DNA from 4 places in the Arthrobacter sp. P1_H7 genome. Region 2 is predicted to be linked to each of the others. Evidence: riboswitches for the same ligand, from Rfam matches in the RefSeq annotation. Region 2 holds a riboswitch; each other region holds the start of a gene.
What was found. Region 2 has a riboswitch for thiamine pyrophosphate ahead of AC1DXI_RS07625 (bifunctional hydroxymethylpyrimidine kinase/phosphomethylpyrimidine kinase). Riboswitches for the same ligand answer to the same signal wherever they lie in the genome.
Positions count from the first base shown of each region.

Region 1: it holds a riboswitch for thiamine pyrophosphate, as region 2 does, so the genes downstream of both, thiO (glycine oxidase ThiO) here and AC1DXI_RS07625 (bifunctional hydroxymethylpyrimidine kinase/phosphomethylpyrimidine kinase) in region 2, are expected to answer to the same signal.
Region 3: it holds a riboswitch for thiamine pyrophosphate, as region 2 does, so the genes downstream of both, thiC (phosphomethylpyrimidine synthase ThiC) here and AC1DXI_RS07625 (bifunctional hydroxymethylpyrimidine kinase/phosphomethylpyrimidine kinase) in region 2, are expected to answer to the same signal.
Region 4: it holds a riboswitch for thiamine pyrophosphate, as region 2 does, so the genes downstream of both, AC1DXI_RS11920 (ECF transporter S component) here and AC1DXI_RS07625 (bifunctional hydroxymethylpyrimidine kinase/phosphomethylpyrimidine kinase) in region 2, are expected to answer to the same signal.

Region 1 is NZ_JBFUCO010000017.1:3,040-5,228, reverse strand. It holds gene AC1DXI_RS16570 (ferritin-like fold-containing protein) at 1-224, shown strand, start outside; gene thiE (thiamine phosphate synthase) at 261-965, opposite strand; TPP riboswitch at 992-1,112, shown strand; gene thiO (glycine oxidase ThiO) at 1,106-2,189, shown strand, end outside.
Region 2 is NZ_JBFUCO010000005.1:260,678-262,866, reverse strand. It holds gene AC1DXI_RS07625 (bifunctional hydroxymethylpyrimidine kinase/phosphomethylpyrimidine kinase) at 1-1,017, opposite strand, end outside; TPP riboswitch at 1,000-1,097, opposite strand; gene AC1DXI_RS07620 (Rne/Rng family ribonuclease) at 1,246-2,189, opposite strand, start outside.
Region 3 is NZ_JBFUCO010000005.1:156,839-159,027, reverse strand. It holds gene AC1DXI_RS07095 (amidohydrolase family protein) at 1-210, opposite strand, end outside; gene AC1DXI_RS07090 (GNAT family N-acetyltransferase) at 214-711, opposite strand; TPP riboswitch at 787-894, shown strand; gene thiC (phosphomethylpyrimidine synthase ThiC) at 890-2,189, shown strand, end outside.
Region 4 is NZ_JBFUCO010000010.1:218,117-220,305, reverse strand. It holds gene AC1DXI_RS11930 (DUF4235 domain-containing protein) at 53-316, opposite strand; gene AC1DXI_RS11925 (heme-degrading domain-containing protein) at 357-902, opposite strand; TPP riboswitch at 1,090-1,233, shown strand; gene AC1DXI_RS11920 (ECF transporter S component) at 1,300-1,947, shown strand; gene AC1DXI_RS11915 (ABC transporter ATP-binding protein) at 1,976-2,189, shown strand, end outside.

The DNA.
Region 1 (2,189 bases), on a different contig from region 2:
CCCTGGCCGATGACCCCCGGCTGGCTTCGCGCCTGGCGTTGTGGGCCAGGCGCCTGCTGGGGGAGGTCCTGAACCACGCCCAGCGCGTCAGCGCTGAGCACGCGTTCCTCGGCGGGCTATCGGGGCTGGACGACGCCGGCGCCCGGGCGCTGGTCAACGGCCTGGCGGCCGAGCTCGCAGCGAACCACGCGCACCGGATGACGGAGCTGGGTCTCGCCGGATAGTTCAGTGCCGGCCGGCATTACAGGCCGCGGACCTGCCTAAGATGCGGCGTCCAGCGCCGCCAGCAAGGCTCCTGCGGCGTGGGCCGGATCGGTGGCGTCGGTGATCGCCCGGACCACGACGATCCGCCGGGCACCGGCATTGACTACCTGCTCCACGTTGCTGAGGTCGATCCCGCCGATCGCGAACCACGGCAGCAGGCTCTCGGCCCGGCCGTCGACCTTGCCGGTTCCCTCCGAGTCCGCCCCGCCGACCGCCTGGGCGGCGTAACGCACCAGGTCGAGGCCGACGGCGGCGCGTCCGGGCTTGGTGGGCGTCGCCCACACGGGGCCCACGCAGAAATAATCGAGCCCTTTGCGGCTGGGCGCGGCAGCAATGGCGGCGTCCACTTGCTTCGGGCTGTGGGTGGACAGGCCGATCACGGCATCCTTGCCGAGGAAGCCGCGGGCGGCGTCGAGCGAAATGTCCTTCTGGCCGACATGGAACACCGGAGCCCCGGACAAGGAGGCGATGTCCGCCCGGTCGTTGACGGCCCACAACCGCCCGTGCCGCAGCGCTGCGGCGTGCAGGACCTCCAGCAGTTCCAGTTCCTCGGAGGCCTCGAGCGACTTGTCGCGCAACTGGATGATGTCCACGCCGCCGGCGAAGGCGGCGTCGACGAAGTCCTCGAAGTCGCCGCGGTCCCTGCGGGAGTCGGTGCAGAGATAGAGGCGGGCGGTGGTGTGGAGGGGGTCCTGGCTCATGGGACCAGCCTAGTTCCTCTAAACTGGGCGCATACCGCGGGAGCCCGCAGCAGCCATGTCGCCGCTGCCCGGCTGAGAGGGCGTCAGAGCCGACCGCTTGACCTGATCCGGCTAGTACCGGCGTAGGGAAGGAATTTTTCATGGGCACACGAGCAGGCCGCGCAGCCGAAGCCGCAAATGACGCCGCCGCCCGGATTTGTGACACAGGGCCCGGTACCGCAGAGGGAGTCGCCCCGGGGGATACCAGTGCCGACTACATCACCGCCGACGCAGTCGAGGCGGGGGATCTCAGTGCCGATGTGGCCGTGATCGGCGGCGGGGTGATCGGCCATGGCATAGCGTTCGAGGCCATCCGCGCGGGCCGTTCCGTGGTCCTGATCGATGATGCTCCCGGCAGCGGAGCCAGCTGGGCCGCGGCCGGCATGCTGGCCCCCGTGAGTGAGCTGCACTACCAGGAGGAACAGCTCCTGGAACTGATGCTTGAGGCCTCCCGGTTGTGGCCAGGATTCGCTGCGGCGATCGACGCCGGTGCCGCCGGCACGGAATCCCGGGCAGGTACCGGCTACTTAACGACGCCGACCCTGGCGGTGGGGGCCGACGCGGCGGACCGGCGCGCGCTCGCGGACTTGCGGGAAGTCCAGCAGACCAGCGGCCTCAGCGTGGAACCACTGACAGTGCGCGAGGCACGCACCCGGGAGCCCCTGCTGAGTCCCGGCATCTCGTGTGCCTTCGACATCCCGGCCGACCACCAGGTGGACCCCCGCCTGCTGATCGCCCGGCTCGCCGGCGTACTCGGTGTGGCAGGCGGCAGCTTCGTCCGCCAGCGCGCGGCAGGCCTGCTGTGGCAGGACGGACAGGTGGCGGGTGCGCGGCTGGCCGGCGGCGGTTCCGTGCGGGCTGCGGAAACCGTGGTCGCCAACGGGCTCGGCGCCGCCGGGCTGGAGGAGCTGCCCGCAGGACTGGCGCTGCCGCTGCGCCCCGTCTACGGCGACATCCTCCGGCTTCGCGTGCCCCCGCATCTGCAGCCGCTGCTCACGGCCACCGTGCGGGGCATGGTGCGCGGCGTCCCGGTGTACATCGTCCCCCGCCAGGACGGCACCGTGGTGATCGGGGCCACCCAGCGCGAGGACGGACCCTCGGACCCCCACGCGGTTTCCGCCGGCGGCATCTACCAGCTGCTGCGGGATGCCCAGCAGCTGGTGCCCGCGGTCGCCGAGCTGGAGC
Region 2 (2,189 bases):
TGCCGGAACGTGTCCGGCCGGGCGGCACTGCCCGTCGCGGAGTTGCTGCCCGTCCTGGAGTTGCTGCAGGTGGTGGAAGTGGTGGACCGGGCCGTTGCCGGTGCCGACGTCCAGGACCGAGGCTTCGCGGAGCGCGCCCAGCAGCCACGGCTTGACTTCCCGCAGCGCCGCTTCCCAGTCCCCCACCCGGGCCTGCACGGTGGCCATGGCCGAGGACAGGGAGCAGCCGGTGCCGTGGCTGTTGCGCGTCGCGATCCGCTCCCCCGGCACCACCACCGTTTCCTGGCCGAGCACGCCGCCGGTGTTGACCAGCGCATCCGGGCAGCCGTCCGCGGCGTCGTTGCCTGCGGCGGCGGCGTCGGAGTCCCCGGGCTCGCCGCCCTGGAGGTGGCCGCCCTTAACCAGGACGGTGGTGCCGGTCAGGGCGGCCAGCCGCTTGCCCTGCGCCAGGGCCTCGGCCCAGTCGGCCGCGACGGGTTCCTTGAGCAGGATGGCGAGTTCAGCGAGGTTGGGCGTGATGAGGTCCGCCAGCGGCAGGAGGGACTTCAGGGCGGCCTCGGCCGATTCCTGCAGGAGCCGGTCACCGCTGGTGGCGACCATCACCGGGTCCAGGACGACGACGGCGGGGCGCACCTTTTCCAGCCAGCTGCGGACGGCGTCGATCACGGCCGCGTCACCGAGCATGCCGATCTTGACCGCGTCGATGCCGATGTCGTCGCTGATGGCGTCCAGCTGCGCCGTGAGGAACGCTGCCGGGGGGACGTGGACGGCGCGCACGCCCTGGGTGTTCTGCGCTGTCAGGGCGGTGATGGCGGCCATGCCGTAGCCGCCGTTCGCCGCGATGCTCTTCAGGTCGGCCTGGATTCCGGCCCCGCCGGAGGGATCGGAGCCGGCGATGGCCAGCACGCGGGGAATGCGCGGCGGCGCCGGCAGAGGCTCGCTGTGCAGAAAATTGGCCGGCAGAAACTCGCCGGGCAGGAACTCGGACGGATTCGATCTCGCGGACAAGGCAGACATCCCTTCGCCGGTGCTAACCGGACAGGTTCAACGGGTCTGGATCTCAGCCGGCCCGATGCCCGGCACCCCGTGTCAGTGTTCCAGCCTAGCCGCTGCCACCCTGTGGCCCCGTTAACGCACGGGCGGGCCCGGGCCTGGGCGGACGTTTGTTACGCCCGCTTGGACCCGGACCCGCAGCCCGACCAGTCGAAAGGGTGACCGGTCGGGGACGTGGTCAGTCGCGGAGGACTACAGCTCCGACGCCGGCACGCCGACGCCGAGGATGATCGGCTCGTTGCCGGCCGGGACGGACGCAGGCCTGGCCGCAGCGGGAGCCTTGGCCTCGTGAACCGATCCGGCCGCGGCCGGCCGGGTTGCCTCGCGGTGTTCCACGGAGGTTTCGTTGGCCGCGCCCTGGGCGCGGCTTGCACTCCGGTTGCGGCGCCCGCGGCGGCCGCGCGTGGTGTCGGCTGTGCGTGACGCCGGCGCCTCCGCAACGCGCACGGCCGACGGCGCCTCGGGCGCCGTGGCTTCCGGGGCGGCAACAGCCGCTGCCTGGCCGGCCGTCAAGTCCTCGGCCTGCTTGCCGGCCTCGGCCTCGCCCAGGTTGGCGAAGGCCTCGGTCAGCAGGTCCAGGGTCAGGGCAGGTGACGGCGCGTCCTCGGCGTGCTCGACGAAGGGCAGGGCCACCTGCTCGCCGCCAAACGTCAGCACCGTTGCGGGGCGGCCGGCTGCCTCGTCGGCGGCTGCGAGCTGCGTGACGGCGTCGACGGCGGCCTGGCGGGCCCCGGCGTCGCTGGCTGCGGCTGCCTCCCCGTCGTGCAGGTGCGCGGCGTGCGCCGCGGCAGCGATGTTGGCCAGCGCGGCACGGGTGGCTTCGGCCTTGGCGTGGCGTTCGGCCTCGGTGGGCTCGGCGTGGGCGGGTGCGGGTGCGGCCGGCGCGGTCTCCGCGCCCTGGCCTCCCCTGCCGCGGCGACGGCTCTTGCGTTCCGTGCGGGCAGCAGGCTGCGCCTCGGTGCGCGGCACGTAGTGCTCCGCGGCGACCGTGTTGGCGCGGCGGTGTTCCACCGGCTCGTCGTGGGTGACGATGCCGCGGCCCGCACACGTTTCGCACTGCTCGCCGAAGACTTCCAGCAGCCCGGTGCCCATCCGCTTGCGGGTCATCTGCACGAGGCCCAGCGAGGTCACCTCGG
Region 3 (2,189 bases), 100 kb from region 2:
CGCGGTGTCCTCGGTAACGTCCCCGCCCGGGCCGAGGCCGATGTGGCAGTGCGCGTCCACGAGGCCGGGAATGACCCAGCCGTCGAGCACGAGCTCCGGCGCGGCCGCGGGCCGGTGGAAGGTCAACCGGCCCTCCACCGACCACAGCCCGTGGCCGATTTGGTCCGCCGCCGTGAGGATGGGCCCGCTGAACTCGATGATGCTGGTCATGGCCTAAAGCCTAATCCGCATGACAATCCGGGCCCAGATCATCGAGCCCCAGCTGCGCTTCGTGGATCTGCAGGGCAGCCAGCGCCGGCCCCGGCCGGGCGAATTCCTCGAACCCGCAGCTCGCGTAAAACGGGGCGTTGAACGGAACGGCTGGGAAGTGCAAAGCGTCATCCAGGGATAGCCGCGGTCCCGGGCAGCGTCGAGGGCCGCCTCCACCAGCGACCGTCCGATCCCCCGCCTGCCGAAGTCCGGCTGTACGGAGAGTTGCTCCAGATGGGCCTGGCCGCCGAGTGCGTCAACGCGGGCAAAGCCTACAGGCGGGGTTCCGGCGACCAGTATGAACAGCGGCTCGACCGGCGTCGTCAACTCCGGAGCCGGGAGCGCCCGGTTCCCCAGTTCCTTTATCAGGACGCCGTCTGCCACGGCCTCGATAGCCGTCAACGCCGGGAAATCTTCCGGCGCCGCCGTCCTGATGCGGGGCACGGCCTTGGGCGGGGTCACAGTGCCACGCTAACACCGCGGTCCTACCGTCCGCGTCACACTCGACGGCCGGCCGGAGGCGCATGGTAGCTTCGTCTACGACCACACGGGTGCCCCTGCAGGGGCTGAGATCGGGCTGACGCAGCCTGCGACCGTTGAACCTGTCCGGGTAATGCCGGCGAAGGAAGTGAGTATTTCCGTGAACACCCAACTGACACAGCACAGCCCTGTCCAAAACCAGCCTGCGGCCCCCACACAGTCGCTGAAGTCCCACTCGCTGGCCTTCACCACGGACCCGGACCACGGCATCCGCGTCCCGGTGACCGAAATCGCCCTGGAACCCTCGCCGGGCGGTGTCCGGAACCCGCCGTTCCGGGTGTACCGCACGGCCGGACCGGGCAGCGATCCGGTCCGCGGGCTGGAGCCGTTCCGCACGCCCTGGATTGAGGCCAGGGCGGACACCGAACCCTACGCCGGCCGGGAACGGGAGCTGCTCGACGACGGCAAGTCGGCGGTGCGCCGCGGTGCGGCGTCGGCCGAGTGGCGGGGCGGCCGGCCGGTGCCGCGCCGGGCCGTCGAGGGCAGGACCGTCACGCAGATGCGGTACGCCCGGGACGGTGTCATCACCCAGGAAATGCGGTTCGTCGCGCTGCGCGAGAACTGCGATGTGGAGCTGGTGCGCAGCGAGGTGGCCGCGGGCCGGGCGATCATTCCCAACAACGTCAACCACCCCGAATCCGAGCCGATGATCATCGGCAAGGCGTTCCTGGTGAAAATCAACGCCAATATCGGCAATTCCGCCGTGACCAGCTCCATCGCCGAGGAGGTCGACAAACTCCAGTGGGCCACGCAGTGGGGCGCGGACACCGTCATGGACCTCTCCACCGGGGACGACATCCACACCACGCGCGAGTGGATCATCCGCAACTCCCCCGTCCCCATCGGCACGGTCCCGATCTACCAGGCGCTGGAGAAGGTCAACGGCGAGGCGAACACCCTGACCTGGGAGATCTTCCGGGACACCGTGATCGAACAGTGCGAGCAGGGCGTGGACTACATGACCATCCACGCCGGGGTCCTGCTGCGGTATGTACCCCTGACGGCCAACCGGGTCACCGGCATCGTGTCCCGGGGCGGTTCCATCATGGCCGGCTGGTGCCTGGCGCACCATCGGGAGAACTTCCTGTACACCCACTTCGACGAGCTGTGCGAGATCTTCGCGCGGTACGACGTCGCCTTCTCCCTGGGCGACGGGCTGCGGCCGGGCGCGACGGCGGATGCCAACGACGCGGCACAGTTCGCCGAACTGGACACCCTGGCTGAGCTCACGCAGCGGGCCTGGGAATTCGATGTGCAGGTCATGGTGGAGGGCCCCGGGCACGTGCCCTTCCACCTCGTCCGGGAAAACGTGGAGCGCCAGCAGGAACTCTGCAAGGGCGCCCCGTTTTACACACTCGGGCCGCTGGTCACGGACATCGCACCGGGATATGACCACATCA
Region 4 (2,189 bases), on a different contig from region 2:
CGTGGCCAGCGCTTCGACCGCAGCGGCCGGGACAGCGGCTAGTCGGGTCCGGTCAGACGATGTCCTGGGTCTTCGCGAAGCGGGTGATCGCGCGCTGGGTGCCGCGGTTGGCGAGCACCTGGATGATGGCGCTGACCGATGCGGAGATCAGCGCGAAGGTCAGGGCCGAGCGCAGGGTGGTGGGGACGTCGTCCTCCTGGCCCTTGGGCGGCTTGTTGCCCGTCGACTTCTCCCAGATGGTGTCCACGAGCTTGGTGCCGGCAAAGCCGGCGAGGAGGCTGACGCCGGTGCCGAGCAGCTTGATGAGGATGTTCATTCTTCGGTCTCCTTGGGACGGGAACGGTTTTTCCCCTAGCCTAGCGTTCCGGGGTGAGGACCATCCGCAGGGCCTCGACCACCAGTTCGTGATCCGTCTTCTGGGGCAGGCCGGAGACGGTGACAACGGCAACGGCACCCGTGCCGCGCACGTAGACGGGGAACGCCCCGCCGTGGGCGGCGAACTCCGACTGGTCCCACCAGGCGTTGTCCTCGATCCTTCCGCCTGCAGCGCGGGCCCGGAGGCCCACCAGCAGGGACGGGACCTCGTACCGCATGGCGGTGCGCTTCTTGGCGTTGATCCAGCGTTCGTTGTCCGGTGTGGCGCCGTCCAGCGCGGCGTGAAAGAGCACCTGCTCGCCTTTGGTGATGTCGACGGCGATGGGCAGCGAGCGTTGCCTGCCCAGCTCGACAAGGAGGAGCCCGAGGTCCAGGGCGTCATCCTTGCTGAACGACGCGAACTGGAGCGCCTCCATCTCGGCCAGCACGCGGCCGATGAGCGCCGCCAGGGAACCCTGCGGCTGCGGCTCCCTCGAATCGGGATCGTATTCCCCGGAGGGACCTTGTGTGGCCGGTGAGTGCGACAAAATATTCCAGCTTTCCGGTGGGTGATGAGGCCGCCCGCTGGCGGGTCCGGGTGTCCGACACGACGACTCTACCAAGATGGTTTTCCCGGCCGCCGGGACCGCCGCAGTCCGGTCCACGATTGTGACGGCACCCCACTGAAAACCCGGCCGTCCGGGTGTAAACTGAGCCAGCCCACAAGGGCGAAAACAATTACGACAGGGGAGCGCCGCCGTCGGGCATCGCCGGCAAAATCCGGGGAAACCTTTGGTGGGCGCTGAGAGTGCGGACAGCCGCAGACCCTCGAACCTGATCCGGTTAGTACCGGCGCAAGGGAGTCGAGTTCTCAGGGTGCGCGGAGGGCGGCGGAAGCCGAGTCCGGCCGGAGCACCCTCCCCTCCTGTTCCTCAGGAGGACGACATGACAGATATTTCAGCACAGCATGGTTCCGCCAGCCGTTCATCCGCCCGGCGCAACTTCAGCTGGCGCGTGGTGGACATTGTGGTGGCCGCGTTGATCGCCGTAGCCGGCGGCGTCATTTTCTGGGCCTGGTCCCAGGGCGCGAACCTGATCTCGACTCCGGTCAACGCGGTCTACCCGCCGCTGAGCGGACTCTACGCCGGCGGGTGGATGATCCCGGCGGTGCTGGGGATGCTCATCATCCGCAAGCCGGGCGCCGCGCTCTTCTGCGAGACCGTCGCGGCCACGGGCGAACTCATCATGGGCTCGCAGTACGGCACCACGGTGCTGATTTCCGGCATCCTGCAGGGCCTCGGCGCCGAACTGGTCTTCGCGGCCTTCCTCTACAAGAAGTTCAACCTGCCCGTCTCCGTGCTGGCCGGCGCCGGCGCGGGCCTCTTCTGCGGCCTGAACGATTCCTTCCTGCCGTGGGGCTGGAACATCGCCTACGAAGCCGGCGACAAGCTCGCCTACATCGTCTTCACCACGATCTCCGGCGCAGTGATTGCCGGCGGACTGGCCTGGCTCGCCACCCGCGGCCTGGCGAAGACCGGAGTGCTGGGCTCCTTTGCCTCCCGCAAGGCCGCCACGGAGCCCGTCTTCTCCTGAGCCCCGTCGCGGAATCCTGCAGAGAACCATGAGATCTTCACCGGGCGTCCGGCCGGCCGCTGTCACGGCCCGCGGCTGGGGCTGGCGGCACGCCGGACGGACCCGGCCCGCGGTCAGCGGCCTTGACCTGGGCATCCGGCCGGGGGAGCGCGTGCTCCTGCTGGGGCCCTCCGGCGCCGGCAAGTCGACGTTGCTCCACGCCCTGGCCGGCGTGCTGGGCGACGGCGCGGCCGGCGACTCCG